Trichocoleus sp. FACHB-46: one gene and its partner. The protein of the gene in region 1 interacts with the protein of each later gene in a pairwise test. Links are inferred from orthologs where the notes say so. Each region holds a gene or a part of one and is shown on either strand. Other genes may lie near its edges.

Region 1 (16,502 bases):
ATGCTGGAGCCAAAATGCTGATCGATGGCTTGGGGCTAGAGTTTGATAGCGTTACAACTGAGTTAAATGCGTTGCAAGCTCAAGACCCAGATTGGTGGATTTTAGGTAAACTATGGGCTTACCGTAGCCAAACCCAGCCTTTCATCCATGTCGATAACGATGTGTTCTTGTGGAAGCCGCTGCCCCCGGTCGTCAACACTGCGCCTGTGCTTGCTCAGAACCCGGAGTATTTTGTCTTTGGCAAACCCTTAGCAACCTGCTGGTGGTATCGCCCAGAAATTTTTAATCATCGCGTCAAAAGTACAAATGGTTGGCTACCGGATGAGTGGAACTGGTATTTTGCCAAGCGCCGAAATCTGGCTTATTGCTGCGGTATTATGGGCGGCGCTCAGGTAGACTTTATTCGCCACTATGCTGACATGGCTTTGCGAATTGCTGCTGATCCTGGCAATCAAGCAGCTTTGGCGTTGATGGATAACAAACTAGGAGATTGCCTGCTGATTGAGCAATATTTTTTGGCAGCTTGTATTGAATATCATCAGCAGTTGCCAGATTCGCTCTTTGCCGACGTCAGCATTGAATGTCTGTTCGATTCCCCAGAAGCAGCTTTCTCCTCTCAACAGCCTGACCAACTCGGCTATACCCACTTAATTGGGGAGGCCAAGCGAGATGCCGCGATCGCTCGACGTTTAGAGAAACGGGTAGCCGAGGAATACCCAAACCAGTATCAACGGTGCTTACGGTATCTAGAAAAAGTGGAATTTTTTCTGGGTAGCGATCGCGCCTATTCGCCTGTTGTCGCTCAAACTGAAGATTTACTAGAAGTATCAGATAGTGACACTGAACTAGGCTCAAGCCTTAACTCTACTGCATCTCCGCTTACACACCCAACGCCTACAGACCTGAATCGAGTTATTTATGCAAGTTGGCATCATGATCAGGTGCTGACTAGAAACGCATTTCTGGAGCTAGTACAGACTGTAGGACTGGTGATTCAGTTTGCTAAACCAGTGCGTGTAGATGGCCTCCATCAGCGAAGTGTTTTGCTTTGGAGTCATGATGCAGGCGCGATCGCCAGCCAGCAGCTAGTTCATCAGCTTAAAATTCAGCCTGTGCGAGTCACTACCATAGCGAAGCAACGAATTTGCTGGCGCATTGGTGAAACAGATGTCGAAAACGAGTTTCAGATGATTGGTGGAATCGAAGCACTAGAAAATGTCCTGTTTACAGACGCAGTTCGGCTGACTTGGCCTGAAGCGCAGCAATTTATAAAAGCAAGCGAACTAGATCAGCTCACTGTCGAACTACGAGGAGACTGGATTCTGAATGAAGAAGTTCTATTCAATCTAGATCTAGAGTTACAAGCAGAGTTAGAGCAAGGTATTATTTCACCAAAGTTGCAAGAGTGCTTTAGTGTTAATGGCATTTCACTTCAAGAATCTGTGGCGATCGCGTCTGAAGTAACAGGATTGTGCTGGGGCTTGGTTGCCCAGGACAAGCTGTATGTGATTCGAAAAGATACAGGACAGTTGAGCGTTCGTCGTCTTTGCGCCTTAGATGGGAATCATATTTGGCCTGGGGTGCCAGAGCGACCTAGTGGCAATGGTTGTGAGGGCGGAGATTGGCTCAGCGTCATTCATCTACAGTAATGAAGGACTGGCGATCGCGAAACCTTCTCAACTAATCCCAACCAAGTTTATTTAACCAAAACGTTTTGGTTAATTGCTGATCAATGTTGCACTGCACAAAATCAGTGATACTATCAAACCATAGGTTTTGGTTATTTAACTTATGCCAAGAGCTAAAGCTGTAAAAGCAGTGAGTGTGGCGACGAAGTTGCCCAAGATATTAGCCTTTGCCAATCAGAAAGGTGGAGCAGGTAAATCCACTGGAGCTGTACATGCAGCTGATTGGTTTGCTCAAAAAGGATATTCGACAATTTTGGTCGATGCGGACGGTCAACAGAGTTCATCAGGGTGGTTGAAAGAGCTGGATTTGCCTTGCCAAGTGATTAGCGACCCAGAAACTCTTTTCGATGAGTTGCCCAAGCTGGCAGAGTCCTACGATGTGGTGATTGTGGATGGTCCTGGTAATGCTAGTGAAATCACCAAAGCGATGCTGATTCGCTCCAACATGGTCCTAATTCCTTGTCGAGACTCCATGATTGACTTAGCCAGCACAGGCAAGATTGTGCAGTTTGTGCGGCAAGCTAGAGAGATTCGGGGTGGATTACCTGTGGCGGCGCTGTACCTCAATGCTGTCAAAGACAACACTGTTTTGTTGCGAGAAGCGAAAGAAGCTTTGCAAAGTGGTTTATTGCCGCTTTTAGACACTACGCTTCCCGATCGCCAATGTATCAAAGATGCACCGGGCCAAGGTAGCACTGTGTTTCGGATGAAAGGAACTGCACCAAAGTCGGCAGCCAACGTCTACACCAAACTTTTAACCGAAGCCCTGAAGCTGTTTGAGGCTGAATCATGACGACACGACGCAAACTCAGTGACGCGATCGCCAACAGTGAGGAACTAAGCTTTGTTTTTGGTCAAGCAGCTACGCAAAAAATTACGCAAGCTGCTGAAGAAACCAAAGAGCAGATCATTCCCTGGAAAGCGATCGCCTGTACATTTACCTTTGTCCCGGATGGCAAACCAGTTCGTCACTACTACGACAACGACGAGTTGCAACAATGGGCACTCAACGACATCAAACCAAATGGCATTCGATCGCCGCTGTGGGTGCGCCCCCATCCCAGACAGTCGGGCCAGTATGAGCTGGTTGCAGGACTGCGTCGGTTTAAGGCAGCAGAAATTTTAGGGCTGGAGACAGTTCCAGTTAAGGTATTCGACTGGGACGACCGCACTGCATTTCAAGCTGCGATCTCTGAGAATTCCAATCGCCGTGATTTTAGTGCCCTAGAAGAACTGGATAACACGCTGCGTTTGCTGGAAATTCAGTTGGGTTATGGCACTGAAGAAGTGATCAGTTTCCTTTATCGGATGAATAACGCTGCTAAAGGGACAACTAACCAAAACGTTTTGGTTAGCCAAGAAGCAGAACTGGTCAAGCAAATCTTTGATGCCTTTGGACGGATCACTTGGCAATCTTTTGTCGCGACTCGACTGCCACTCCTAAAGAAACCGAGCGAAGTTTTAGATGGGATTCGTCAAGGCAAAATTCACTATACCAAGGGAATTGTGATTGCCAGTATTAAGGATCTAGAGGCACGACGACGGTTATTAAAAGACGCTGTGAGTAAATCTCTCAGTTTGTCCGAAATTAAACAACGAGTCAAAGCTCTGAATGGCAGTACGAAACCAGCTGCTCAGCCAGACCTAAAGCAGCGCTTAACCCAAGTAGTACAACAAGCGAAGAAAGATCGAGCCCTGTGGAGTAGTCCAGAAAAAACTCAGCAGTTAGAAGAGTTGCTGAGCCAACTGGAAGCCATGCTCAAGTGAAGGTAGAGCCGTTAGCGATCGCTGCGAGCTGTTACGATGTCTTGCTTAGCGGCCCACTGTCCTAGATCTTGCCGATTAATCGCTGTGGCCATCAGATCTGGAAACAGATCGGGGGTGCAAGCAAAGGCAGGGATGCCTAAATTAGCCATAAATGCAGCGTTTTGATGGTCGTAGTAAGGGGCACCTTCATCATTTAGCGCTAAGAGTGTGACAAGCTGGACGCCAGAGGACGAGAGAGCCGCGACTCGTTTCAACATTTCCTGGCGATTACCTCCTTCATAGAGGTCACTGATTAACACCAGGATAGTTTCTTGCGGTTGGCGAATGAGAGTCTGGCAGTAGGCAAGAGCTTGATTGATATCGGTGCCACCGCCGAGCTGAGTCCCAAACAAAACTTCTACAGGATCTTGTAAAAGATCGCTCAGGTCAACTACGGCGGTGTCGAATACCACTAGACGAGTTTGCACCGCAGGTAAGGATGCCAAGACGGCACTGAAAATGCCTGCATAGACGACAGAAGTTGCCATTGAACCGCTTTGATCTACGCACAAAATGATGTCTCGCAAGGAGGAGCGTTTGCGCCCATAGCCGATGCGAGTTTCAGGAATGATCGTGCGGTATTCAGGTTGGTAGTGCTTGAGGTTGGCGCGAATGGTCCGATGCCAGTCAATCTCGTTGTGACGAGGACGACGATTGCGGATGGCTCGATTTAAGCTCCCCATTACGGCTTGACGAGTAGGGTTTTCTAATTTGCGCTGTAACTCTTCAACCACCCGCCGTACCACAATCCGGGCCGTCTCTTTGGTCTTGCTGGGCATCACACCACTGAGGGATAACAGATTTGAGACAAGATGTACATCTGGTTCTACAGCTTCTAGCATTTCTGGCTCTAGCAACATTTGCCGTAGATTCAAGCGGTTGAGCGCATCTTGCTGCATCACTTTGACCACGGATGAGGGGAAATAGCTGCGAATGTCTCCCAACCAGCGGGCGACCTTGGGCGAAGAACTGCCCAAGCTACCCTGGCGATCGCTGTCATACAAAGCACTCAAGGCATCATCCATCGCTTGGTCGGCGGCACTCAGGGTCAGATCAAGCCCATCTGTATCCCCACCTGTACAAATCCCATCTGCTGATCCGCCACCCAAAATTAAACGCCATCGGCGGAGACGTTCGTCAAACGGTTGAGTCATAGCTAATGGGTGTCCTTGACGGCGGTGACAGAATTAATGGGATGATGCAGGGCTAGTTCAATTCCCAGCAGTTGAGCCACGATCGCCAAAATCTGATCGGCGCGATCGAGATCGAAGCTTTCACTTGAAGTTGATGTAGTAAGGTTGGCTGAGCTACCACTTCTGCCTTGCCGCACTTGCTCGCCCATTTGCCGCCGCTCTGGAGCTGAAAAGGTCGAAAAGGTACGACGGAGCAATGGCAAAACCGTTGTGAAATGCTCGGTCGATAGCGTGCTAATCCACTCATCTAAAACCTGCCACGAGGTTGGGTTATGAAGTAACAGCAAACCGCTGCCTTGCAATAACCCTTCTACCCAGGCCGCAGATTGGGCAGGTTCATTGGTGCTGGAAAGGGCAAGACCAAGACGCTGAGCAGTTTCCTCGGCACTGAAAGCCCCAGACTCTAAGAGCAAGCGACAGCAACGTCCCGCTAACAAACCATGTAAGCCTCGCTGATCGGCTAGTTGAGTTAAGACTGCTTGCCAGTCCGCGAGATGTTCTGGCTTTTGCAATAGGGTCACGACTCGATGCATCTCTAGGAGCAAGTTGTACAAAGTCGCAGCCGCTTCATCATTGAGCGAGGCACAAGCCACGGGTAAACCAATACAAACGCGCGTGATCAGGCCATCCACTACTGGGCCAACAATGCCTGTGTCAATTTGACGAACGTTGCCATAGCGCAGCACATTGGCTAGGGGAGGAAGGGCAGCCATGAGATGAGCGACATCACTGGCGATCGCGGCTTCAGCTTGCAGCCGTACCATTAAGTGGTGAATCGCCTCTGGCAGGTTCGCTAATAGAGTTTGGTCAATCAGTCGGGTTAAAGCGGGCAAGTCAGCGGCCCGATTCGCAGCATCACAGACAAAGGCGATCGCGGCTGCTTCAATCGTGTTGCCCCAAATCCCCACCTCAATTAAAGCGATCACAAACTCTGGTTGCCACCGCAAGCGCCATAACTCGTGGAAGGTGCCTTTGCCCCCTGCATTCCTCTGAGGTTTACCCCAACCGATGCCGAACAAACTGAGCCGATGCAGGAGATGCGATCGCTCTAGATCGGTGGGTTTTCGCAAATCTAAATCTAGCGTTTGCTCGGTGGCATCAACTTTCAACCGCAAGCGCTTCTGTTGTCGTAACAAGTCTTGCTGCAAAGGCACCATTGGCGTTTCGTCGGGCACCTCCCCCAAGCGTTCGCCAACGATCAGCTTTTCGTGGATTAGCTTCATTGGCAGCGCATCCCCAAAGCAAAGTACGGTTTGCGTGGCTTCATTTAGTTCCATGAGGCTAGGTAGAGCGCGATCGCGTAAAGCTGCTAACGCTTCGGCTAAGCGTACTGCCTCAATTACACTGGCAGAGGAGGCATCGAGATCTTGTTGCCGCAACAGACGAGCGACGCAGGTCATCCAACTGATGGTGATTTGAGAGGCGGAAGCAGAGCTTGGCTTGTCGGAGATACCTGCTTGCCAAAGGTGATGGTACCAACCGGGGGATTCAATGCCTGCGCCATAACCGCTGCTCATCGCTAGTCGCCCATAAGTCCAGGGAACCCAGGTGGTTTGAACTTTGGTTTTGAGTAGTCCTTTAAGGGTTGCAGTATCCGCTTTTGCGTTTGACAACTCGGCTAAGGCTGGAGCGTGCCAAGCCCCACAAACTATAGCAATCCGCTCTTTGCCTTCCTTCTGCGCGGCCCGGATGGTTTGGCGCATGTAAGCTTCTCGCTTAGCTTCTCGCTCAACCTGGAGCGGATGGCGTTGAGCGAGGCTAGAACTGTAAGCTGGGTCAGCCTCGACTTCGGCACGGAGAACTGTCATCACCTCCAGAATGGCTGCGAACAAATCGGTGCTGTTTTGACGGTGTTCTACCATGTGCTCCCACCAGCGCTCACCATCGCTATAGCCCGCAGCTTGGGCTAACCAGGTAAGAGGATCCGAGATCACAGCCTGACTGGGGTCTGTAGGAGAAAAAGGGCGATCGCCTTCAGGTTGCAGATCTATCGCTGGGTCGGGGGTTAGCTCCTCTGGTTCGGTGGTGGCAATGTTCTCTTTTTCGTCACTGTTTCCTGGTTCCCTGACGGGTTCTTCAAGCGGGCTTACCCCTAGCTGATGCATTTGCGGTAAGTCCATGAACCGGACAGGAATCTGGTGTTTCAGGCCATAGTGCAGGGCTTGCCATTCTGGAGAAAAAACAGCAAACGGGTAATAAACCGCCTGCTGTGGTTGATCTGGGGCATAGATTAGCAGGGCAACCGGAGGCTTCATGTCTGCCTGGGCCAACAGCGGCAAAACATCATCCGCATCAGGAGGTCCCTCGACCAAAATCACATCCGGTTGTAGGGTGTGCAGCGCTTGCAACAAACTTCGGGCAGAACCGGGGCCATGATGCCGAATGCCGAAAATATGAACATTAGAACTTGGTGACATAACTCAAGGGGGTCAGTTTTTCTGGAGATCTCAAGCAGCGATCGCGTTACATCACCTCTCGGCTGGCGCGGTAGAGATCTTTCCACCCCTCTCTTTCTTTCACCACTGTCTCCAGATATTCCTTCCAGACAACCTGATCCTGCACTGGGTCTTTAATCACAGCTCCAACCAGACCTGCCATCAGATCGCTAGCGTTTAAGCTGCCGTCTCCAAAATGGGCGGACAACGCCATGCCGCTGCTGACAACGGAGATGGCTTCCGCCGTACTCAGGGTGCCTGTAGGAGATTTCAGTTTGGTCTTGCCATCGCTAGTCACACCATTGCGTAACTCTCGAAAGATGGTGACGACTCGGCGGATTTCCTCGAGGGCGGGTGGTTCAGCGGGTAACTCCAAGGCGCGGCCTAAGCTAGTCACCCGACGCTGCACAATATTCACCTCGTCCTCAGCGCTATCGGGAACGGGCAGAATCACGGTGTTAAAGCGACGCTTCAAAGCACTAGAGAGTTCATTCACACCGCGATCGCGATTGTTAGCTGTGGCAATTACGTTAAATCCCTTGGTTGCCTGCGCTTCGGTATTCAGTTCTGGGATGGGTAGCGTCTTTTCCGAGAGAATCGTAATCAGTGTATCTTGCACATCTGAGGGAATCCGGGTTAGTTCCTCAACTCTGGCAATCTGCCCTATCTCCATCGCGCGCATCATGGGGCTAGGAACCAAGGCCTGCATGGATGGGCCTTCTGCTAACAGCCGCGCATAGTTCCAGCCGTAGCGAATCGCTTCTTCACTGGTTCCCGCTGTACCTTGAATGAGTAGCGTTGAGTCACCTGCGATCGCGGCAGATAGATGCTCGGAAACCCAGGATTTTGCCGTTCCTGGAACCCCATAAAGGAGCAGAGCGCGATCGGTGGTCAAGGTTGCCACCGCAATTTCAATCACACGACGATTACCAATGTACTTGGGAGACACCTCAAACCCGTTGTCGAGGATACCTCCTAGTAGATAGGTTGAAACGGCCCAGGGAGAGAGCTTCCAGTTGGGGGGACGCTGGCGCGTATCTTGTTTGGCGAGTTCATCGAGTTCATGGGCGAACTGATGCTCGGCGTGCTCTCGCAATAAGGTGGTCTGGGTTGAAGCGATCGCGGGACTAGCTTCGACCGTTGCGGCTTTTTTCGAGGTGCGGGTTTTGGTAGTTTGCTTGCTGTCTGTCATGGTTTCACTTTGATTGCTGGGTAAGGGCCTGTAACATATCTTGCCGGAACTGAAGCAGCGCTAAGAATTTCTCAATTTCTCTAGACCAACAACCCTGATCAGTGCTGGCAGCCCAGTTGCTACGGTTCTCAATGGCTGCGGCTAAGGGGATGGCTTCGGTTAATAAAGAGGGAGGTATCCAGAGGGCAAATTCTTTCAAAGCCTCTAGCAGGTGCCATAAGGGGTGTGCTTCCAAGACAGTGATGTATTGATAGAGCGCGTCCAGCACCGCTCGGCCTAGTTGGATACTCCAGGCTGAACGCACCTGATATAGCATTCGCAATGCGGCTGAATTTTCTATCCCTTTGAGCTGCAAGTGATTGAGCGCCAATGCTTCTTGCTCAGCTTCAGGTAAAAGCGCCATAAGTTGTTGTAAGTCTTCGTCCTGGAGATAGGTCACATCTTGGGTTGTTGCCAGATGAAACTCCAGCAGAGCAGGCACCCAGGCTGGCGATCGCTGGCGAATAGTCGCTTGCTTCCAGCCTTGCCAAAATACTGGAGTCCATTCACTCTGCACGGCAGCTTGCACCAACGCTTCTAGAGTGCATTGGGTTGAAGTCCAAACGCTTAAGGGAGTGGCCGCTACAATCTGCAACAGCCACCAAGCTTTTTCGCCCATCGAGTAGTTATAGGGTACTTTTGGCTCAATCCCATCTTGAAGCAGGTCAGGATCAAGCGCTTCAGGCAGGGTGACTTCTAGGGTTTGGTTCGGGCCAAACTTGATGTAGCGGTGGACTCGTTCTGTCATTCGTTGGCAGAGGCGGGAGTCGGGTAGTCTCGACAACAAATCAGCGGCAACCCGGCGCACATCCTTGCTGCGATCGCTCAACGCCGATTCTAGAAAAGGTTCATCTGCCAAGCTCAACTGGGTTGAAAAAGTTTCCAGAAAAGCTGTTTTTTCGGCGGCAGTTTCTTGTTTCCAGGTAGCTGCCAGGGCATGGCGGGCGCGTTCTGGCTCTTGCGATCGCCAGCGATTCAGCAAAGCTTTTCGAGCGGCACGGTTGCCCGTCTCCCAACTTGTATCCTCCTCAGTCGCCGTAACAAAATTCCAATCCGGGTTTTGGGCTGCTAACCATTGACCTCGCTTACCTAACACAGGCGCAATTGCGGCTTGTAAATCGGTTTTGCGCTGGCCCAAATCCAGCAAAGCAGGCAAATTAAATTCTGGTACTCGCTGCCCTGCCGCCGCTACTGCCGCTAACCATTCTGGTAACACTTTGGCGTACTCTCCGCTTAGCATCAGGCTCAGGTGATGACCCGCTTGAGGACTACACCGGGGTAGATCGTCTAAGTCGCAAGCCGTGGGTAAAGGCTTACGAGCGATCGCGGGCAATTGCCCCACCTGTTGATGCAAAGAGACAGCTGCCGCCGCTCCCAGTAAAGCTGCTTCCGGGTTGGCAGCATCTAAACGCGAGAGCAATTCACCCAGCAAGCCAGTCTCAGCAGGCGGAGTAAACGCTTGGCGCTCTGTGCCCAAAAGCGCCGCTGTCACAAGAGTTTCCCAGGGCGAAGTCATAGAGCATCACCCTTCAAAACATAGAATTTGTTTTCTGTCCAAACGCTGAGCGGCAGTAGCGTCTCTCCTTCCCATTCGGCAAACAGCGCTACCGGATGCCCTCCACTCAGGGCCAGCAATTGCCAGCTTCCAGAAAAGCGATCGCTAAGCTTGAGGAACCGTCCCTCCGAGTCCTGCACAAACCAATGATTGCCTTCACAGACTGGAGTTACCGCTTGGAGCGCAACTGGAAACCTCTCTAGCCAGGGATTGCAGCTCATTGCCTGAGCATAAGCTTGCAAGGCGATCGCAATGGTTGGATAACCTGGCATCTCCTGCATTGGAGTTGGAGCGTGGTGGCGAGTTTTCAGCAAGGCTCGGAGCGGGTAAGCGCTAGGATAAAACACCAATTCTGCATCCAAAACTGTGCCTGCAATCAAGCTGGCATCCATCGGCTGCTTGCCGTGAGCAAAATCGAGCAATAGGGCGCTGCGTTGGCTCTCTTGACCCCAAAGCCAACTCCGCCGAATTCGCAGACGGTCTTCTTCGGTGTGATGTTGTCCTAGGACTAACCAATGGTCACGCAGTATCTCTTTTGAACCATCACGCCCTGCGTTTTGAAGTTCATTGGGTAGCTCTGTCGCGATCGCCTCTGTCAATAACTCGTCTTGAGTTTGGGTCCAACCAATTAAACTCCGGATGTCGGCCTGAGTTTCAGCGGGTAGCGACTCCAAGCGCTGGAACCCTTCTAGCAGCAGGTGAAGTTTTCCTAGACGGCTCAGCAATCGTTCTGCCCACCCTGACCCCGAAGACGGAATGCTTGCCATTTCTCGCAGTTGTCGAGCCAATCCGGGTGCTTGGGCATCTACCAGCCGAGCTGCGGGCATGTCCCAAAACTGATAAGAATTTTGTTGCACCGTCGCTAACCCATGACGAGTTAGGTCATGAAGCCATAGTTGCAAATCTTGAATACCAGCCGTGACCTTAGCCGCGCGAGCGCTAGCCCGCTTTGCCTGAGCAGCCGCATCAATCGGTTTGGATTGCTCTTGTTTTTGTTTTTGCGTGCGCTTTTCTTGACGCTGTTGGCGAGAACTCAGCCACTCTTCAACCCAGGACGGCGGCGTGCCAACACTAAAGGCAGTGGATTGCTCGGCCCAGACCAGAAACAGCCCTAAGCCATGTTTACAAGGAAACTTACGGCTGGGGCAACTGCACTGAAACGCGGGTTCGCTCAAGTCAATCTGCGTTCGATAGGGGTTTTTGCCACTGCCTTGACATTCTCCCCAAACTGCTAGCTCTACTTGGCCCAACACAACCCATTTGCGAATGCTCGCTAAGCCTTTGCCGTTCTTAGCAGAACTTGCATCGGGGGCTAGTGCCAAGATTTGCTCAGCGGTCCAGGTCGCAGACATCAGTGGGATCTCCAACGCTTACCAAAATAGGTGGCTCTAAAAAAGCTCCAGAGGCTTAGAACATGCCAGTTCTGTTAACACCAGATGGGGCAGACGCATAATTCTGATTAACAGTAAACCCAAATTGCTTCGCTCTCTACCAAAGAGCCTCGGCATCCTTTACTTCATTACTGTGGAATTCCTCGGCAAGCAGTAATGCCAACAGTTACAAAAATAAGATCGATCTCGACTTTATTCCTGTAACGAGTGTTCCTTAGACGAGATAGCAACGTCTTTCCTGTGTCTTCTGAGGGAGAAAGCTTTTTATACCACGTGGTATAGCTAGTGAATGCTGTTTTATGGTTTGTGCCTTATGCCTGCGATCGCCGCATCGGAGCTAGCGGATCTCGTGCGAGAAACGCGACAACGGCTAGCACTCTCCCAAGTCAAGTTTGCCGCGAAGCTAGGAGTTTCATTTCAGAGCGTCAATCGCTGGGAAAATGGGCGAACCAAGCCCTTACCCATCGCGTTGAAGCAGATTGAACAATTGCTGCATCAGATGGGTGAAACTGGCAAAGATTTGCTCGCCAAATACTTTTCAGAGTAAGGATGGAGACTGTATGACTGATAGCCTTCGTCGCTCTGTCGCTTCTGACAAGTATTTATCTCAAAACATCACTCAAAACACCGCTCAGGGCAGCGCTGAAGCTGAACAGGTAGAGCCAACAATGGCACGAGGCCAAAGTCAGGATTTTGATCAGCAGATTCTTGAAAGTAGCGATGACTGCATCAAGGTATTGGATTTAGAGGGGCGAATTCTGTTCATGAGTCCGCGAGGGCAAGCGCTGCTTAGCATCCAGGACATTACGCCGTTTCTGAATACATCCTGGACTGAGTTCTGGCAAGGATCGACTCAGGCTGTGGCAATCCAGGCGATCGTGAAGGCTAGAGCGGGTAAAGTTTGCACTTTTCAAGGATTTCGTCCAACACTGAGCGGCGAACCTAAGTGGTGGGATAACAAGATTAGCCCTATTCGGGGAGCAAATGGGCAAGTTGAAAGGCTGTTGTGCATCTCGCGAGACATTAGCGATCGCGTGCGCGCTGAAGACGAACGCCAGCAAGCAGAAAAAGCCTTGCGCGAATCGGAAGCAAAGTATCGATCGCTGTTTGAGTCGATCGACGAAGGCTTTTGCTTGATCGAAGTTTTGTTTGATGAAATCGGAAAAGCAGACGATTACCGCTTCCTGGAAGCTAACCCGCTGTTTGAGAAACACACGGGACTGGTGGATGCGATTGGCAAAACAATGCGCGAATTAGTCCCAGAGCATGACGCATACTGGTTGGAGGTTTACGGCAAAATTGCGCTAACAGGTGTAGCGATACGCTTTGAGAACTCTGCTGAGGCGCTAGGACGTTTTTTTGATATTTACGCCTTCCGGGTCGGTGAGCCGCACGAGCGCAAAGTGGCAGTTCTGTTCAATGACATTAGTGAACGCAAACGAGCAGAAGAAGTTTCACGGCGTGCTGCCGAGTTTGATGCCTTCCGGGTTGCTCTGACCGATACCCTACGCCCACTTGCTGACCCAGTGGAGATTCAGGCTACAGCTAGCCGAGTGCTGGGTGAATATCTCGGTGCGAACCGCGTGGCCTACTTCGAGGTTTGCGGTGCTGATTACGTGGTTGAGCGTGACTACGTCAACGGTGCCGACGCGATCGCTGGCGGCTATCCCATTGATTCATTTGGACCCAAGCTGCTTGCGGCGTTCCGTGCGGGTCGTACGGTGTACATGCCCAATGTGGCAACCGATCCCAACCTATCCCCAGCCCAACGGTCAGCCTACGCTGCGATCCAGATTGGAGCCTACATCGGCATACCGCTGGTCAAGGGTGACGAATTTGTAGCGGTATTAGCAGTCCACATGGCTGGACCGCGAGACTGGACACCAGACGAAGTGGCTTTAGTAGAAGAAGTCGCCGAGCGGACTTGGGCAGCAGTCGATCGGGCCCGCACCGAAGCAGCCTTACGCGACAGTGAAAACCGCTTCCGCATGGCGATCGAATCTGCTCAGTTAGGGACCTGGGACTGGGATTTGATCACTAATCAACTGATTTGGGATGAAGGTTGCAAAGCCATGTTTGGCTTACCCCCAGAAGCGGAGAGCAGCATTGAGAGCTTTTTTGCAGGTCTACACCCTGATGATCGCGAACGATTAGAAAAAGTAGTGCAACAAGTTTTGAACCCAGCCAGGGGCGGCAAGTATAGCGTAGAATATCGCACGATCGGGATTCAAGATGGGGTTGAACGGTGGATTACGGCAAAAGGACAAGTTTACTTTGATGCTGCCGACCAGCCACAACGCTTTATTGGCACTGTACTCAATATCACTGAGCAAAAACATATTGAGGCAGAACGCGAACACCTCCTGACCCGTGAGCAAGCTGCCCGAGTCGAAGCCGATCGCGCGAATCGGCTCAAAGATGAGTTTTTGGCAGTACTCTCCCATGAATTGCGATCGCCCCTTAACCCAATTTTGGGTTGGTCAAGGCTCTTGCAGAACGGCAAGCTAGACGCAGCCAGAACCCAACAGGCGTTGAAGACCATCGAACGCAATGCCCAACTGCAATCGGAATTGATTGAAGATTTGCTCGATGTTTCCCGGATTCTCCAAGGCAAGCTCAACCTTGAAGTTAGCGCGATTAATCTGATCTTCATCATTCGAGCGGCGATGGAAACGGTACGGCTAGCGGCAGAAGCGAAGTCAATCCAAATTGAGAGCAACCTTGACCCAGATGTGGGATTGGTTTCTGGAGATTCTACTCGGTTGCAGCAAGTGGTTTGGAATCTGCTCTCCAATGCGGTAAAGTTCACGCCAAACGGAGGGCAAGTCAGGATTCGGCTAGAGCGCTTAGACTCATACGCTTACATTACAGTCGGTGATACTGGACAGGGAATTGTCCCTGACTTCCTGCCCTATGTGTTTGACAGCTTTCGGCAAGCTGATGCCACTACAACACGAAAGTTTGGCGGGCTGGGATTAGGGTTAGCGATCGTGCGGCACTTGGTCGAACTACACGGAGGCACGGTCGGAGTTGAAAGCCCAGGGGTTGGCATGGGTGCTACCTTTACCGTCAGACTTCCACTGATGCCCACACAGGCGATCGCTACTCAGAGCCGTCAATCGCCAGAATCTGACTACGATTTGCATGGGGTTCAGGTTTTAGTGGTGGATGATGAACCGGATTCACGAGAATTCGTGGCCTTTGTGTTGAAGGAAGCTGGAGCCACTGTGCTGATCGCAACGACTGCTGCTGAAGCCTTGACCATGCTCATCCACTCTAGGCCAAATGTGCTGCTGAGTGACATCGGGATGCCAGATATGAATGGCTACATGCTGATGCAACAGGTAAGAGCGTTGTCGCCAGAGCAAGGTGGGCAAGTTGCAGCGATCGCCCTGACTGCTTACGCTGGAGACTTCAACCAGCAACAAGCACTACAAGCTGGGTTTCAACAGCATGTCTCCAAACCAATCGAACCCAAAAAATTGATTGAAGTAATTTCTAGCTTGATTCAAGCTACTTGATTCAATCTGTTTGAAGGCAGACTCCATTTCAGATTGTTAAACTACGACTGTCTAGAATAATCCCCTCAACCTGACCAGGAACCTTAATGCCCAGCCCCAGAGAACAATACGTTCGCTACTCGGACGATGTAGAAGTCAAACAACCCGACGAAGACAAGCTCATTCACGAAACCTTAGACTCGGTTGGCCGCATGGGGCAAAGGGTGTTTGACAAACATCGCCATGCCATGCGCGGTGCCCATGCCAAAGGACACGGTGGGCTCAAAGGGGAACTGACGATATATGACAACCTGCCTACACCGCTAGCGCAGGGCTTGTTCCGTGAACCGCGAACCTATCCTGTAATGATTCGCTTCTCAACCTCTCCCGGTGACATCATGCCCGATGGCATGTCTGCGTTTCGGGGGATGGCCATTAAGGTCATCGGCGTAGAAGGTTCTAAGCTATTTAGCTCTGAACCAGACGCACTGACCCAAGATTTTTTGATGATCAACCGCCCGGTTTTTCCATCGGGAAATGTCGCTCGCTACCTCAATGAGCAATTACTTCAAGAAAAGGTTGTGGTCCGTGCCCCTGAGGAGGCGCAACAACTTCTGACCACTGCCCTACGCACTGTGAATGCCGTCACCAAAAAGGTAGGAATAGACCTCTACCCGACTGCGTTGGGGATCACGGTGCCAGAAACCCACATTCTGGGAGAGACCTACTATACGACTGCTGCCTTGCGTTATGGAGACTATATTGCCAAAATTAGCGCTGTTCCCATCTCAGATAGTCTTCAGCCACTCGTGGGCAAAACGGTCGAAACCAATGATTCTTCAGTTCTGCGCGATCTGATTGTCGATTTCTTCCGTCAGCAACCTGCCGAGTATGAACTGCGTGCTCAGCTTTGCACCAATTTGGAGACGATGCCGATCGAAGATGCCTCGATTCCGTGGTCCGAGCAGGAAAGTCCCTATCAGGCGATCGCCAAGCTCACAATTCCAGTGCAGGAGGCGTTTAGCCCCGCGCGGCGTGTTTATGTGGATGAAGTGCTATCGTTCAACGCCTGGCACTGCATTGCAGAGCATCGACCACTTGGTTCAATCCAGCGAGTCCGGAGGCAGGTGTACGAAGCCTCCAGTCGTTACCGTCATGAGATGAATCAGCAGCCGAAGGGTGAACCACGCAGCATTGAGGAAATGCCTGATTAGAAGGGTGGCGAGAGAGAAAATGAATCCTAAAGCATTTAAATCCTTTACCCAGACACCATGAACTATTCTTTCCCCCCAGATCTTCAGCGATCGATTCAGCAAAGCTTGCAGGAAATTGCGTCACAGATGGGGAAACCGCTGAACGAGGTGGCAGCAGAACAGCTATATGAAGACGCTAATGCCCTGCTGAATCATGTGCCTCATGAACCCCTCACCTTGGCACGAGTGGCAGGCACACTGCTAGTGTACCAAGGGCCAAGCACAGAACCAGAAGAGTTAGAGTGGTTCAAATCTCAGGTGCAGCAATGCTCTAGTGATGAGGAGATTGAGGAGTTGATGGAGTCACTGCATCGGATTGATGCGCTGTAACAGAGGCCAACTGGATATACAGCTTTTCGCCAAAATGACTCAACACCTAACGAGACTTCTCACGGCGTGAGCTTCCTGGCAGGATTCACACTCTACCGAGGTTAAGTCCCAGCATCAGCA
Region 2 (15,749 bases), on another replicon or contig:
ACGAAGCTTTGTCTGCTTTGATGTTTTAGAACTTAAGCCTTCTCTTGATATCAGCGCTTGGGATGTAAATGCCGAAGCGCTTTTTGCATTTTTTTATATTTTTCAGCCCTAGCGACTGCACCAAGTTCTAGTGCGTTCTTGCTAATTTTTATGCCGCCAGCGTTGATCCCTATCGTGATCCCTCAGGCCTCAGCTTCCTTCTGGGACGTACAAATCGTCTGGGAATCTCGGTAGAATAGAATGCCGCCAGTTGAGAAGCATTCATGGTCTCCTCGTCATCTTTCAACGAGCTTGCATCGCTCCAGACCAATCTCACTGAATTAATTAATCGTCTGCCGACACATGAGCAGGGAGAGTTAATTCAACAAGCTTTGGTCACTATCATGCGGATGGCCGAGGGTGAAGTAGACCGCTTGGATTGGAAGATTGTGACTGCTTCCTTACAGGATATGGAACGAGCCTTTAAGGCTTTCTATCCTTACCGCCACGTTCGCAAAATTTCTATGTTTGGGTCTGCTCGGATTCAACCCGACAGTGTTGAGTATCGAATGGCTGCTGAGTTTGCCCGTCGCATCACAGAACAAGGCTTCATGGTGATCACCGGAGCAGGCGGCGGCATTATGCAGGCAGGCAATGAAGGAGCGGGAGTAGGTCAATCTTTCGGCCTCAACATTCATTTGCCTTTTGAGCAAGGAGCCAACCCTTTCATCCAAGGCGATCCCAAGCTGGTTTATTTCAAGTATTTCTTTACTCGTAAGCTTGTGTTTTTAAAGGAAAGTGACGCTCTGGCGCTATTTCCGGGTGGCTTTGGGACGCAAGATGAAGCTTTTGAGTCTTTGACGCTCAGTCAGACTGGTAAATCTGCTCCTGTACCTCTGGTGTTGATCGATCGCCCAGGTGGAGATTATTGGCGGAGCTGGGCTGAATACATTGACAAGCAGTTGCTACAGCGAGGCTTAATTAGTCCAGAAGACCCCAGCTTGTATACGGTTACTGATGATCTAGATTTAGCTTGTGAGGCGATCGCGAGTTTCTATCGAGTGTTTCACTCTAGCCGCTATGTCGGGAGTCTACTGATCATTCGGCTCAAGTCCGAGTTGATGGACAAAGATATAGAAAAGCTGAATGAAGAGTTCAGTGACATTTTGGTGAAGGGACGCATCGAAAGAAGCAAAACTCTGCCACAAGAAGCTCCAGACGAGACAATCGACTTGCCTAGATTGGCCTTGTATTTCAATCAACGCGATTTAGGCCGCTTGTACCAACTGATTGCTGCCATTAATCGCCTGGGTCTGCCTTCTCCCAACACCGAGCACCCAGAACAAAAGTAATCACCATCTTTGTCATTTTTACGAGTTGGGGCGAGATTCACTCACCCCAATTTTTTTGTGGATATTGTTGGAGGATTAGATGCGATGTGACGTTTGATAAAGCTTTGAGGCTGATCAGGGCAAAATTCACCATATTTAACAAAACTCTTGAAACTGCCTGGTCTCGTCTTTTTCGCCTGAGGATATGTACTTATCGCAGGTTGATTTCAAGTTGGCGATCGCCCTTCACTCAATTGTTCACTGCTGACTAAAACTGCTGAGTATTCAAGCGTTTCCAGGTTCAAGCCATTGAAGCAGAGACAAAGGGAGCCTAGAGTGTCGCGATCGCCGCTCAGTCATTTCTGGCGCTTTAGGGAAGAGATTGAGTGGGTTAAGAGCGCTCACAGTTTGAATGAGTCTGAATCCTCTCTACATAGAAATTGAAGTAGAACATTTTTTGTTTTTTGTTCCACTTTCTATAAATATTATTTAATAAAATTGTCTGATTGGGGTTTTATAACCTTGAAGTAGGTTCTGGCAGATTTAACCCTCTTGCAGAACCTTAAAGACTTCCTAGCATCGTTATACGCCTCCAAATGTCTCCACACCCCCTTTCTTTTCCTTGGAGGTTCAACAATAATGCATTCAACAGGTTGACTAAAGCGCATTCCACGGTCACAACAAGCGCCGTGCAGCCAATGCGTCCCCCAGATTTTGATACGAAGCTATAGGAGAGACTGGCGTGAAACTAGCAGTTTATGGCAAAGGCGGAATTGGCAAATCGACGACGAGCTGCAATATTTCAGCCGCTCTAGCCAAGCGCGGTAAAAAGGTTTTACAAATTGGCTGCGACCCAAAGCACGACAGCACGTTTACCCTCACGGGCTTTTTGATTCCCACCATCATTGACACACTGCAAGCCAAAGACTACCACTACGAAGATGTTTGGCCAGAAGATGTCATCTACAAAGGCTATGGTGGCGTAGATTGCGTGGAAGCTGGTGGTCCACCCGCTGGGGCAGGTTGCGGTGGCTACGTCGTAGGTGAAACCGTCAAGCTGTTGAAAGAACTCAACGCCTTTGATGAGTACGATGTGATTTTGTTTGATGTCTTGGGCGACGTCGTTTGTGGTGGCTTTGCGGCACCTCTCAACTATGCCGACTACTGTCTAATCGTGACCGACAACGGCTTCGACGCTTTATTTGCAGCAAACCGGATTGCGGCTTCTGTCCGAGAAAAAGCTAGAACTCACCCTCTGCGCCTCGCTGGCTTGATCGGCAACCGGACTTCCAAGCGCGACTTGATTGACAAGTACATTGAAGAAGTGCCCATGCCTGTACTCGAAGTGCTACCTCTGATCGAAGACATCCGGGTTTCCCGAGTCAAGGGCAAAACTTTGTTCGAGATGGCCGAGTCCGATCCTTCCTTGAACGTTGTCTGCGACTACTACCTCAACATTGCTGACCAGATCTTGGCTCAACCCGAAGGTGTCGTACCCACCGATACTCCTGATCGGGATCTGTTTGCTCTATTGTCCGATTTCTATCTCAACCCCGCCCCAGCGCCTAAGAGAGAAGACGAAGAACTAGATCTAATGATGGTTTAAGCACCAGCCGCCCCAAATTAATAGAACCCTGGAGAGGAACACCGTTCATGACCCTTGCTGATACTCAGCCCCAAGCCCTCAATTTTGAGTGTGAAACTGGTAACTATCACACCTTCTGCCCGATTAGTTGCGTGGCTTGGCTATACCAAAAAATTGAAGATAGCTTCTTTCTGGTCATTGGCACCAAGACCTGCGGCTACTTCCTACAGAACGCGATGGGTGTGATGATCTTTGCCGAACCTCGTTATGCGATGGCAGAGCTAGAAGAAGGAGATATCTCGGCCCAGCTCAACGACTACGAAGAACTCAAGCGCTTGTGCGATCAGATTAAGCGCGATCGCAACCCCAGCGTGATTGTTTGGATCGGCACTTGCACCACCGAAATCATCAAAATGGACTTGGAAGGCTTGGCTCCTAGGCTAGAGTCAGAAATCGGGATTCCGATTGTGGTGGCTCGGGCTAATGGGTTGGACTACGCCTTTACTCAAGGAGAAGACACTGTTCTAGCGGCCATGGCTCAGCGTTGCCCAGACAAGCCTGCGACGACCGAAGCAGGTAAAAATGAACAAAATGCGATCGCCAAACTGCTCAACTTTGGTCGCAAGAAAGAAGAAGTCGCCGCCGAAGAATCGGAATACGCCGAGCATCCTCCTCTCGTTCTGTTTGGCTCATTGCCTGACCCTGTCGTTACACAACTCACCTTAGAGCTGAAGCGGCAAGGGATTAAAGTCAGTGGCTGGCTACCTGCCAAACGTTACACCGAGCTGCCCGTAATCGAAGAAAACTACTACGTGTCTGGGGTAAATCCTTTCCTCAGCCGCACCGCTACTACACTCATGCGTCGTCGCAAATGCAAGCTGATTGGCGCTCCCTTCCCCATTGGTCCCGATGGCACCAGGGCTTGGCTAGAAAAAATCTGCTCGGTCTTCGGCATCGAACCCCAAGGTTTAGCCGAGCGGGAAGCTCAGATATGGGCCAGCTTGGAAGATTATCTCCAGTTAATTCGGGGCAAATCTGTCTTCTTTATGGGAGACAATTTGCTAGAAATTTCTCTGGCTCGCTTCCTGATTCGCTGTGGCATGAGTTGTCCAGAGATCGGCATTCCTTATATGGACAAGCGCTACCAAGCGGCTGAACTGGCGCTACTAGAGAAGACTTGTCACGAAATGGGAGTGCCAACTCCCCGAATTGTCGAAAAGCCTGACAACTACAATCAGATTCAACGGATTCACGAACTCAAACCAGACTTAGTAATCACTGGCATGGCCCACGCCAATCCCCTGGAAGCGCGGGGCATCAATACCAAATGGTCTGTGGAGTTTACTTTCGCCCAGATTCACGGCTTTACCAACTCCCGTGACATCCTAGAACTGGTAACTCGGCCCCTCCGTCGGAACAATAATCTGAAAGACCTGGGTTGGGATAAGCTGGTCCGAGAAGAAGCCAAACTCTAGTCTGTCAGCATCTACCTCCTGTGATCTATGCCTCTGCTCTGCCCCCACCCTTGGTGGGGGTTTTGTCTGATTACCTCTTCTCAGATAAATTCAATAGGGCAGAGGATTAAGCATTTTGATTTCACCCGCTTGCTTAGCGAATCACCGATGAGGCACCTATGGGCGCGACATTGCAACAGATTGCCAAATATTTAGATAACAAAGGTTGGACTTACGATCTTGATGAAGCAGACTATCGCATCGTTACAGGCGTTGAGGCGGACAATGTAGAAAACTTCGTCATTGTGGTTCAGCTAGACGAGGAGGGCAAATTCTTTAAGCTGTTTGCCCCTCAAGTCCTTTCGGACATCCAAAATCATCCCTACAAAAATGCCATCCTGCAAACCATGTTGTGCATCTCTTGGGAAACTAAGATGCTGCAATGGGAATACGATCCGTCTGATGGTGAAATTCGAGCCATCATTGAATTCCCTCTCGAAGATTCTCTATTGACAGAACGCCAATTTAACCGCTGTTTAGCAGGGTTAGTGCAAATCGTAGATGAAGTGGCGATGCCACGATTGCAAGCTGTGATGGAGACTGGGCAAGATCCAGGCTACGAAGAAGAAGGAGAGAGATTACTGTTGGCGCTGCAAGAACAAGCACCAGGACTTTTGGAGCTGTTAGAGCGAGCAATGGAAGCTAGGAAGCGACGCGGTACGTTTCCGTCTGAGTAAATAATAAATAAGGCGGAGGCGATCGCTAGTTTATTCTTACTGATGTAATTCTCGTCTAATGCCCTAGATTAACTAGATAAGCAGAGAATTATTGGCATAGAAAGACGGCTATACTCCAAAGTAGTATCTTTTCTTGTTGCGAGTTGCCAAGGCCCGGACTATGACATCGTATGCAACCTCCACGACCAGAGCCGAGATGAGCGAACTCCGGCGTTTAAAAGCCTTGCTACCCCCTGAACTGCAAAGTTGGGTCATGGTGGAGGGAGCCACAACTGTTAACCCTCCTTTGATTACGGCTGAAGAGATTGGCAAGGATCAAGTTGAAATTCAGATTGACTTAATTCGCTGGGAGCAACTAGCGATCGATCAGCGTAACTTACTATTTTGGCACGAAGTCGCTCGCATCCAGAACGATACAATCCCCAAAGATGGTTGGGAAATGGCAGCTTTAGCCATTGGTCTGGGTGGCGCTGTAGGAGAACTTTGGGTCCAAGATGGGTTGCTGTTGCTGCTAGCCCTAGGATTGTGTGGGGTTTCGGGCTACCGCTTGTTCCAGAAGAACAATAACGAGCGTACAGTCCGAGAAGCGATCGATGCCGATGAGAAGGCGATCGCCCTAGCAACTCGATTCGGCTACAGCTTACCCAATGCTTACAAGAGTCTAGGCAGTGCCCTCAAAGCTTTAATTGATCAAACTCCCAAGAAGCGGCAACGAGGCAAATACGAAGCCCGTTTGGAAGCTTTGAAGCGCAGTGCAGCGAAAGCTAAAGCCAAAGCCAAGGGTAGCCGTCCGGAACTGTAAAAAATTCATCATTGCGCCCCGTTGCCGAGACTTTTTGGCTGACTTAAACGGAGTTGGGGAAACACTCAGCTCCGTTTTAACTTATACCAACTCCCTAACTCTGCCTTACAGATTCTTATAGGGGCGAACGGCGTTCGCCCTTACAGTTGGCCCAACATTTTATGAGTTTGGGGGACAACCCGAACTTGCTTTAAATAGCGCTTCATCAGAGTTTGCCAGGTCAGAACTTGATCGGGAGTGGGTGGCGAAAAATCATGACCCAGGGAGTGAGCAGCATCTAGGGGAGTTACAGGTTGAAGAAAGACTGGAATCGCTGGATCCACCGCAGCTACTAATTCAGCCGTCTGCTCTAAATCTTCTAGTTTGGTGGCTTGGGAGGCGATCGCCTTGACAAACACTTCTACCGAGGCATCATGACAGCGTTGGAGAAACTCGGCATGAGTTTGCCACAAAGTCTCACCACTGACGCTAGGTAGCTTCACATCCATGCCCACCGCATCTAGATACGGCAAAATCATTGCCAACTGTTCAGGGCGATGCCCGCCACTTTCGAGATAAATGGGCAGTCCTGTTTGCTGACGCACTTGAGGTAAAAATTCGGCTAGAAATGCTGCGTGCAGCAGAGGTTCGCCTCCAGTTAGGCTAATGCTGTCGTGTAGTCCTGGCTGATTTTGCCGCTGCACCCAGTCTAATAAAGTGGGTAAAGACACTGGATTGGGATGCGTCTCAAAATCTCGTAGTCCAGGCGATCGCTCAATTTGACAAGTAGCAGGGGCCGTCCAGGTATGAGCGCTATCACAGAAGTAGCAACGTAAATCGCAGAAGGCAAACCGAATAAAAAGTTGGCGCGTGCCTACATTTAGTCCTTCGCCTTGGATAGCTGAAAAGACTTCAACCAAGCGAGCTGTGGCGGTGTCAGCGGTCATCTCAACAATTGCCGTTAGCAGGGAAAACCCATTGTAGACGACCAAACAGCGCAAAATTCGGGGTGTCTCTAGGTTCAGTGGCCCTACTCAGAAAAACAGCCGCTTTTAGAGGGAAGGTTCATCGGATCTTTAAAAGAACAAAATCCTACAAAAAGATTCGCTGAAGCATAACCATTAAAGTTTCTTAAGTATGTGATCTATCGCTAAGTTGCTAGTGAGGACGCAGCAACATTCTAGAGTCCTATGCAATATAGGCAAACTCTGAAGGTGTGCGTTGGACTCGCAGCTCCGTAGAACGATCTAAGTTTAGCGACTATGCGAATTCTAATTTATTCCTATAATTACCATCCAGAGCCAATCGGGATTGCCCCCTTAATGACCGAATTGGCAGAAGGATTGGTGCAACGAGGCCACGAAGTTCGCGTCGTCACTGGCATGCCCAACTACCCCCAACGTCGCATTTACGACGAATATCAAGGGAAGTGGTATGTCACTGAAGAAAAAAACGGAGTTACAATCCAACGCAGTTTTGTTTGGGTGAAGCCAAAGCCTGGTTTACTCGATCGCATTCTCCTAGATGGCAGCTTTGTCTTGACCAGCTTCCTGCAAGCCATGCGCGGTTGGCGGCCTGATGTCATCTTGCTCACGGTTCCACCTTTACCCGTTAGTGTTCCTGCTGCGCTACTCGGCTGGATACGACGCTGCCCAGTGGTACTGAATCTACAAGATATTTTGCCGGATGCAGCGGTGCATGTCGGGCTGTTGAAGAGTAAGACCATGATTCGTGTCTTCTCAGCCCTAGAAAAATTTGCTTATCGCACCGCCACCAAAATCAGCGTGATTACGGAGGGGTTCGTGGATAACCTCACCGCGAAGGGAGTTGATCCAGACAAGATGGTCTGCATTCCCAACTGGGTGGATGTCAACTTCATCCGACCCCTGCCTAAAGAAAACAATGCCTTTCGAGTCGCCCATAAACTCGAAAACAAGTTCGTCGTCCTCTACTCTGGCAATATCGCGCTGACCCAAGGACTAGAAACAGTCGTTGAAGCCGCTACCCGCCTACGCCACATTCCCGAAATCGCTGTAGTGATTGTAGGTGAGGAAAAAGCGCTGCAAGGCTTGCGAAACTACTGCCAATCTCGAGGGGCAGATAATGTACTGCTCTTGCCTTTTGCACCACGAGAGAAATTGCCGGAAATGCTCGCCGCCTCTGACATTGGCTTGATTGTGCAAAAGAGCAATGTGATCTCTTTCAATATGCCATCCAAAACCCAGGTGCTATTGGCGAGTGGTCGCCCCATTATTGCCTCCGTTCCTGACACTGGAACGGCTGCTAGAGCAGTCCAGCAAAGCGGGGGAGGTGTTGTAGTTGAGCCAGAAAGTCCTGAAGCACTGGCCGCCGCCATCTTGGAACTGCACGCCAATCCTGCTAAAGCCCAACTGCTGGGCCAGAAAGGTAGACAGTTTGCGGTTGAGCGCTATGCCTTTGACCAAGCACTTAACCAGTATGAAGCTCTGTTTAAGACAGTGGCAGCAAACGCTTCTAATAAGCGTCCTGTTTTACCAGAACTCGTGACTGAAAAATCCTTGGTCGATCTCTAAATCTTCTAGGAGAGAAACTTCACACTGAAAACCAGTGTTAGCCCAGGTATCGTGGTATCTGGGCATTTTTGTACGGTTTACAAACCCCTAACTTTAGGTGCTGATACCAATAATTCAGCTAAAATGGGAAGCAGATTGAATAAATCTTTCCTCAAAAATTTTGCAGGTCAAACCATCTTCTAGTTTGGGCAATCGTCCTTCTAATCACTCTTCAAATGCTTCTGGCCCTCCCCCTCCTGGCATTGACTATCAGCCAGGTATAGTAGAACGCGAACGGGTGTTGAGTTGGCTAGCAGAAAATGTGCCTGACGCGCGGCTCAAGCATATTTTGAGAGTGGAGCAAACTGCTGTAGAGCTAGCTCAGCATCATGGTTTAGATGTAGAGAGAGCAGCCCAGGCAGGCTTGATGCATGATCTCGCAAAGTATTTCAAGCCCCAACGTCTCCTAGAAATGGCTGAAGCTGAGGGTTTAGAGATAGACCCTGTAGAAGCGGCCCATCCTCACTTACTTCATGCACCCGCAAGTGCCATTGTAGCTAGAGATGAGTTTGGGATTGAGGACGAAGAAGTCTTGCAAGCTATCTGTGACCACACATTAGGTAGACCTGGAATGGGTTTATTGAGTTGTGTTGTTTTTTTAGCAGATAGTTTAGAGCCAGGACGAGGAGAGAATCCTGAATTAGAGGCCTTGCGACAAAGCAGTTTGCAGGATTTACACCAAGCAGTTTACTTAACTTGTGACTATTCTTTGAAGTATTTTCTCAATACCCATCGGCTAATTCATCCTCGAACTGTTCTCACGCGCAATTGGTTCTTGAAACGATCGCATCCTACGAATTCTGTTATTACACAAGGAATTGAGAACTAAATAATGACCGATTTCAAAGTACGTTCTTACCCAGCGGTTGCTACTTCATCTCAACCGGCTGATGTGGCGAAGCAAGATACCAGTAAGCAATTGGCTTTGATGGTTGCTGAAGCTGCCGACGATCGCAAGGGAGCTGACATTGTCATCCTCAAAGTCTCTGAGGTTTCCTACTTAGCAGATTATTTTGTCCTAGTCACAGGTTTCTCCAGCGTCCAAGTGCGGGCGATCGCACGCTCCATTGAGGACAAGGTAGAGGAAGAATCCCAACGCTTCCCACTCCGCACAGAAGGCCAAGGCGATGGTACCTGGATGGTGCAAGACTACGGCGATGTTATTGCTCACATCTTTATGCCAGAGCAGCGAGAATTTTATAATCTTGAAGCGTTTTGGGGCCATGCGGAAAAAATTGAATTTTCCACGTTGGCAAAGGATTAGGTAAATTAAAGGGACTAGATGGCTCTCGGGTAGCCTCTGCACTTGCTAGTGTTGCCTATGGATATTTCTACCCCTATTTGTCCCGTTCCTTCTGAGCAGCAACCGCTCAACGAATACCAAGACTTGAAGGAGTCTTGGTTTTTCCGTTGGGCTACGTTACCTCTGCAAACTTACTTCACCACAATGCTCTGGATTTGGGTTTGCAGTTGGGTTGTGGTTGGGCCAGTAGCAACCTACAGCTTTTCCTGGGTGAAGCATCCAGTGCAGTTTGCGCTCAGCGGTGCAGCAGGGGCCAGCTTGATGGTGGCGCTGCCTTTACTCCGCCTATATTTGGGCTGGAGTTATATTCGCGATCGCCTCCTCAACGAAACTGTCTTCTACGAAGAATCTGGTTGGTATGACGGTCAATATTGGCCCAAGCCGCCGGAAGTGCTGACGCGCGATCGCTTAATTGTCAGCTACGAAATTCAACCGGTTTTACGGCGTTTACAGCGCAGCTTCGGAGGTCTCATCGCGCTTTTCTGTTGTGGTGGCATTGTTTGGCAATACCTCTAAGCCCCAAATCTAAGCCCCAGAACATTAGCCGACAAAATTAGTCCCACAAAAATTAACCAAAATATTGCAAGTGTTATAGCTCTGTAAGCTAGGCTTGCCTTGGGAACTGGAGTATGTCACAGTCTTAGCCATGACTAGGGGAAAACGAACTCAAGCCGCTGAGCTAGAAGTTAGATTACTGCGTGAAGGTTTGGTCGAGTCCAGCCATCACGTCCAAGCTGTCGCCTGTGATGACCGAGGGCGGGTGTTGTCAGTTGCAGGCAATGCAGAAACTGCTACCTTTGTGCGTTCTGCACTCAAGCCGTTTCAGGCGCTATCTATAACCACAACGGGCACATTAGAGCGCTACAACCTGACCGATCGAGATTTAGCGATTATTTGTAGCTCGCACAAGGGCACGATTGAGCAAGTGCGGCAGGCTTTTAATATCCTGTGGCGGAGCGACATTGATCCATCGGCGCTGCAATGCCCAACTCCTGAAGGCAAGCGCAGCCCATTGGAGTACAACTGCTCTGGCAAACATGCTGGGATGCTAGCAGTCTGTCAACAACGCAACTGGCCGCTGTCTAATTATTTACAACGCAATCATCCAGTTCAGAAGTTGATTTTGGCTAAGGTTGCCGAGCTGCTCCGCATGCCAGCCGAGGAATTTATAGGTGCACGCGATGACTGTGGTGCTCCTACCTATTTCTTGCAGTTGGGACAAATGGCGACTCTCTATGCCCAGCTTGCCTCTGGCAGCAGTTTAGATATGGAGCGAATTGTCCGAGCCATGACCCATCACCCAAATATGGTGGCGGGAGAGGGCGAGTTTGACACCGAGGTCATGCGTCTGACTCAAGGCGAGTTGGTCAGCAAATCGGGTGCTGAAGGCGTGCAGTGCATTGGTCGAGTGGGTGAAGGCTTAGGGCTAGCCATTAAGGTAGTGGATGGAGCTAAGCGAGCTAAATACGCAGCAGCAATTCACATTCTGAAGCAGCTGGGTTGGGTGACACCGGCGATCGCAGAGACTCTAACCGAGAGCTTTATTACCCTGAGTTCATTCAAGCGTTTAGACGTTTTGGGTGAATTATCCCTAATTTAGAAATTGGGGGTTGCAATCTCAGAAGCTTTTGGTTATATTAATAAAGCCGACGCGGGGTAGAGCAGTCTGGTAGCTCGTCGGGCTCATAACCCGAAGGTCCATGGTTCAAATCCATGCCCCGCCACCAAATAAAAATAAAGCTCTGTAGTTAATCGCTACAGGGCTTTATTTTTGTCTTGAATTTGTTAGCCACCCGACTACACCCTCTAGAAGCAGAGTCCTACCCGTAGAATAGAGGTATCAAGGGCAATGTGAAGCTGGGCACGTAACACTTTTGGTCAGGCGTGGAATTTTTCGCCGCAGAAGTGATACTAGTCAGGCTAGAACTGCTAACAAAAACTTTTTATCAATTGCTGGTAATTCTATGACTGTCCTGTGGCGGCGACCTGTTTTAGTCGGGGGAGTAGGGCTTACCTTTGGGCTGTGGTTTCTAGAGAGTATGGCGCACTCGTTGGCAGAGGTCAGCGGTTTAGTCACCCTAGGAGCGATCGCAGCAGGGACAGGTCTTTGGTTTCTTCAGAAACCTAACGCTCAAATTGCTCCCATTTCTGCTCCAGCGTCTCCTGTGAGCCGTCTACAGGTTGAGCAAAGCCTCACGGAAGTTGAAGACAGAATTCAGCGGTTACAAGCTGAAGTAGCCACCTTAGACAAGGTGCGCCCGGAAACCATTGCCCGGATTCCAACCCTAAAAGCGCAGCTTCAAGCCTTAACTCCGGAATTAGAGCGGCAGGCACTTCGAGTTGCCGTGGTGGGGGGACAAGCGGTGGGCAAAACTTCTTTGGTTCACGTCCTGCAAGCACAAGGATTGTCTTTACCGCCATCTGTTTCTTGGCAAGATTTACCTGCCCTGCTCGCAGCAGAAACTTCCACCCTCGATGCCGATACGATCGCTGAGGCGCAAACCGCAGACGCAGTTATCTTTGTGGTGGTAGGAGACTTGACTGCGTCAGAGTTGCAGGTGGTGCAACAACTGGCTACAGCTAATCAGCGCTTACTTCTAGTTCTGAATAAGCAAGATCAGTATTTACCCACTGAGCGATCGCTGGTGCTCAAGCAACTGCAAACGCGCACTCAAGATTATTTAAGTAGTGCCGATGTAGTCGTGATCGCGGCAGTTCCTAGCCCTTTGAAAGTGCGCCAACACCAAGCCGATGGGTCAGTGCAGGAATGGATGGAACAGCCCCAACCCGAAATCAATCTACTCTCCGAGCGGTTGCAGCAGTTGTTAACTCAGGAGAGTCAGCAATTGGTTTGGGCAACCACTTGGCGGAGCGCGATCGCTTTGAAGGCTGAGGTGCAGGCAGTTCTAAATCAGGTTCGCCGCGATCGGGCCTTGCCGCTGATTGAGCAATACCAATGGATCGCCGCAGCCACGGCTTTTGCCAGCCCAGTCCCCGCTCTAGATCTCTTAGCCGCCAGCGCCATTAATGCTCAGCTAGTCCTAGACCTGAGTGCCATTTATCAGCAAAAGTTTTCCTTACAACAGGCGCAGACCATTGCTAAGACAATGGCTGGTTTGCTGCTGAAATTAGGGTTAGTAGAGCTGTCTACCCAGGCGATCGGTACCGTGCTCAAGAGCCATGCCATTACCTATGTGGCAGGTGGGGCTGTGCAAGGTGCTAGTGCTGCTTATTTAACTCGCTTGGCTGGATTGAGTTTGAGTGAATATTTTGAGGAACAAAGTGCCTCGATTCGCTCAGAGGCGGAAAATCCCCTCAGTCTCGATCGCCTCACTCAAGTTCTCAAAACCGTATTCCAGCAAAACCAGCAAGTGAGTCTCTTCCAAGCTCTAGTGAAGCAGGTGACAGAGCGCTTTACTCCCAATCCCTCTCCTCAGCCACAACCTCAATTGCAATTAATCGCTGCTACAGAGCCAGCCTTACCATTGGCATCTATCCCGTTGCCAAACCTACAGCTAGCTAGCCACGAATTGGAGCTAGTAGAGGAGAATAGATCTGCGGTCAGTCTTTCCAGTACTAGCCTTGAGTCATCCTCCCTCCTCTCAACCTAACGCCCCTAACAACGCTCAGTCTGCTTCCAGTTCGGCCCGTTCTACTCCACAAGAATCTCATTTCAGTCGAGCTAGAGCCAGCCTACGGGAAATCTTGGCACGGCATACCCACCGTTTGCGGCAATTTAAGCTGCCTAACAATTTAGAGTTACAAGCGGCTTTGCAAACAGAGCTAGAGAGCTTAGCTGCCACCCTGAATAAGCTGGACCAAGGAGTGATCCGGATTGCCACCTTTGGGTTGGTAAGTCGCGGGAAGTCAGCCGTATTGAATGCTCTGTTAGGCCAAAAAGTTTTGCAAACGGGTCCGCTGAATGGGGTTACGCAATGGCCCCGCTCGGTGCGTTGGGTGCCGAATGCAGACAGCAAGGTGCAAGTCGAATTAATTGACACGCCTGGCTTGGATGAGGTGCAAGGACAGGCTCGGGCCAAAATGGCTCGCGATGTGGCGCGCCAAGCAGATCTGATTTTGTTCGTGGTCTCTGGCGATATTACCCAGACTGAGTATCAAGCGTTGTGCGAACTCCGGGATGCTCAAAAACCGCTGCTTTTGGTGTTCAACAAAATTGATCTGTATCCCGATCGCGATCGCCAAGCGATTTATAAAAACCTACAACAACTAGGAGCGAACACCAAAGACAGCCGACGCCTCCAGCAATTGCTCTCGACTGAGGAGATTGTCATGGTGGCGGCTGAGCCTGCCCCGTTGCAAGTGCGGGTAGAGTGGCCCGATGGTCGTATCACCTATGAGTGGGAATCGCCCCCACCCCAGATTGAGCCGTTGCAAGACAAGCTGCTGACGTTGTTGAACCGGGAAGGGCGATCGCTCCTAGCATTGAATGCCCTGCGGCAAGCGCGGGAAGCCGAAACCAAAATTGCCCAAACGACCATTGAGCTATGCAGTCCGGAAGCGGAGGCATTGATCTGGAAGTTCACTCGCTATAAAGCAATGGCAATCGCCTTAAATCCAATCGCGTTTTTGGATTTAGCGGGGGGTGTGGTGGCGGATTTAGCGCTAATTCGAGAGTTGGCGCGGCTCTATGGCCTACCGATGACTCGCTATGAAGCTGGGAAGCTTTGGAAAACTATTTTGCTTAGTTCTGGCAGTTTGCTGCTCAGTGAGTTGGGCAGTGGCGTTTTGTTGGGTTTAGGCAAGAGTACGGTGGCGATCGCTTCGGGTGAGAACCCAGCCAACTTTTCTGCTTATGCTGGGGTAGCTGTGGTGCAAGCAGCGGCAGCAGGGTATGGAGCTTACGCGATCGGGCGGGCGGCTCAGGTGTATTTGGAGCAAGGTTGTACTTGGGGACCACAAGGGCCAAATACGGTGATTCAAGATATTTTGAGCCAAATTGAGCCGAACACGATTGTTTATCGCTTGCGGCAGGAGATTGGGGAGTTTTTGGGGTAGCTAGTGAAGCTGAGTTACCAAGGCTTGGGGCACTCGCCCCAAACCCCCGCTGAGGGACGGTTGCGTCCCCCAGACCCCCTCCAAACGAGTTAAATGGTGGGAGTTTCGAGTTTTAGGCTGTGGTAGCTGTTGGTTTTTAATTATTACTTTCTGACTCCTAGTTCCTGTCTCCTCTTTTCATCCCTCATCCTTCATTCCTGTAAGTTCTTGCTGAGCCGCTTTAGTGATCTGGACGATCGCGCCTAGATCTGGAATAGGAGTGGATGCACTCATACTTAGCCATAAAAGGTATTCGATGTTTCCGGCTGGGCCTTGTAGGGGGGACCAAGTTAAGCCTTGGTAGTGCCAACCGAGGGCTTGGGCAGTTTGGATGACTTGGGCGATCGCTTCCGCTTGGTCTTTGGGGTCGCGGACTACGCCGTTCTTACCAACGCGCGATCGCCCCACTTCAAATTGTGGCTTCACAAGCAAAATTGCCTCTCGCGGTTCTTTGAGCAATTGCCACAGGGCGGGTAATACTTTCGTTAAGGAGATAAAGGAGACATCGGCGACTCCGAGATCTGCGTCAGGCTGACTTTGCTCGTATAGCTCTTCTGGTTTTAAGTGCCTGAGATTGGTGCGCTCTCGGAGGACCACACGGGGGTCTTGGCGCAAGGTCCAGGCTACTTGCCCATAGCCAACATCAATGCCGTACACTTTCTGCGCTCCTGACTGCAACAGACAATCGGTAAAGCCGCCTGTAGAAATACCGCCATCTAAGCAGACACGACCAGTGATTTCAATGGGAAACGCTTCTAGGGCTTTGGCTAGTTTTTCGCCGCCTCTAGACACGTAGGGCGATCGCTGCTTCACAGCAATCTGAGCCGTAGGGTCAATCTCGGTACCCGGTTTATCCACGACCTGCTGGTTCACTCTGACTTCTCCTGCCCGAATCAAGCGCTGGGCCTGCTGTCGAGAGTCACAGAGTTTTAG

Evidence for each region.
Region 2: the proteins of H6F72_RS27915 (region 1) and rsfS interact in binary tests that used the Escherichia coli proteins (3 or more experiments, as listed by UniProt). The link is inferred for Trichocoleus sp. FACHB-46 from one-to-one orthologs.

Annotation. Positions count from the first base shown.
Region 1 is NZ_JACJOD010000076.1:133,523-150,024, reverse strand. What follows is about bases 6,233-9,120. They hold H6F72_RS27915 (AAA family ATPase), read right to left. Parts: upstream 8,315-9,120; coding sequence 7,151-8,314; downstream 6,233-7,150. Other genes in these bases: H6F72_RS27910 (DUF5691 domain-containing protein), read right to left, coding at 8,319-9,120; H6F72_RS27920 (DUF5682 family protein), read right to left, coding at 6,233-7,104. In the rest of the region: H6F72_RS27940 (DUF6734 family protein), read left to right, coding at 1-1,649; H6F72_RS27935 (ParA family protein), read left to right, coding at 1,792-2,481; H6F72_RS27930 (ParB/RepB/Spo0J family partition protein), read left to right, coding at 2,478-3,455; H6F72_RS27925 (VWA domain-containing protein), read right to left, coding at 3,467-4,648; more of H6F72_RS27920, read right to left, coding at 4,651-6,232; more of H6F72_RS27910, read right to left, coding at 9,121-9,869; H6F72_RS27905 (SWIM zinc finger family protein), read right to left, coding at 9,866-11,260; H6F72_RS27900 (DNA-binding transcriptional regulator), read left to right, coding at 11,613-11,846; H6F72_RS29905 (ATP-binding protein), read left to right, coding at 11,860-14,820; H6F72_RS27885 (catalase family protein), read left to right, coding at 14,907-16,013; H6F72_RS27880 (hypothetical protein), read left to right, coding at 16,071-16,382; H6F72_RS27875 (hypothetical protein), read right to left, coding at 16,468-16,502.
Region 2 is NZ_JACJOD010000014.1:89,158-104,906, forward strand. The notes cover bases 8,122-11,006. They hold rsfS (ribosome silencing factor), read left to right. Parts: upstream 8,122-9,290; coding sequence 9,291-9,722; downstream 9,723-11,006. Other genes in these bases: H6F72_RS10780 (glycosyltransferase family 4 protein), read left to right, coding at 8,122-8,419; yqeK (bis(5'-nucleosyl)-tetraphosphatase (symmetrical) YqeK), read left to right, coding at 8,580-9,287; H6F72_RS10795 (CGLD27 family protein), read left to right, coding at 9,780-10,277; H6F72_RS10800 (asparaginase), read left to right, coding at 10,408-11,006. Outside these bases: H6F72_RS10750 (LOG family protein), read left to right, coding at 264-1,331; bchL (ferredoxin:protochlorophyllide reductase (ATP-dependent) iron-sulfur ATP-binding protein), read left to right, coding at 2,053-2,916; H6F72_RS10760 (ferredoxin:protochlorophyllide reductase (ATP-dependent) subunit N), read left to right, coding at 2,964-4,370; H6F72_RS10765 (hypothetical protein), read left to right, coding at 4,529-5,086; H6F72_RS10770 (DUF3318 domain-containing protein), read left to right, coding at 5,283-5,888; H6F72_RS10775 (7-carboxy-7-deazaguanine synthase QueE), read right to left, coding at 6,029-6,814; more of H6F72_RS10780, read left to right, coding at 7,130-8,121; more of H6F72_RS10800, read left to right, coding at 11,007-11,361; H6F72_RS10810 (DUF697 domain-containing protein), read left to right, coding at 11,726-13,372; H6F72_RS10815 (GTP-binding protein), read left to right, coding at 13,344-14,777; H6F72_RS10820 (TlyA family RNA methyltransferase), read right to left, coding at 14,955-15,749. UniProt on the Escherichia coli protein: Functions as a ribosomal silencing factor. Interacts with ribosomal protein uL14 (rplN), blocking formation of intersubunit bridge B8.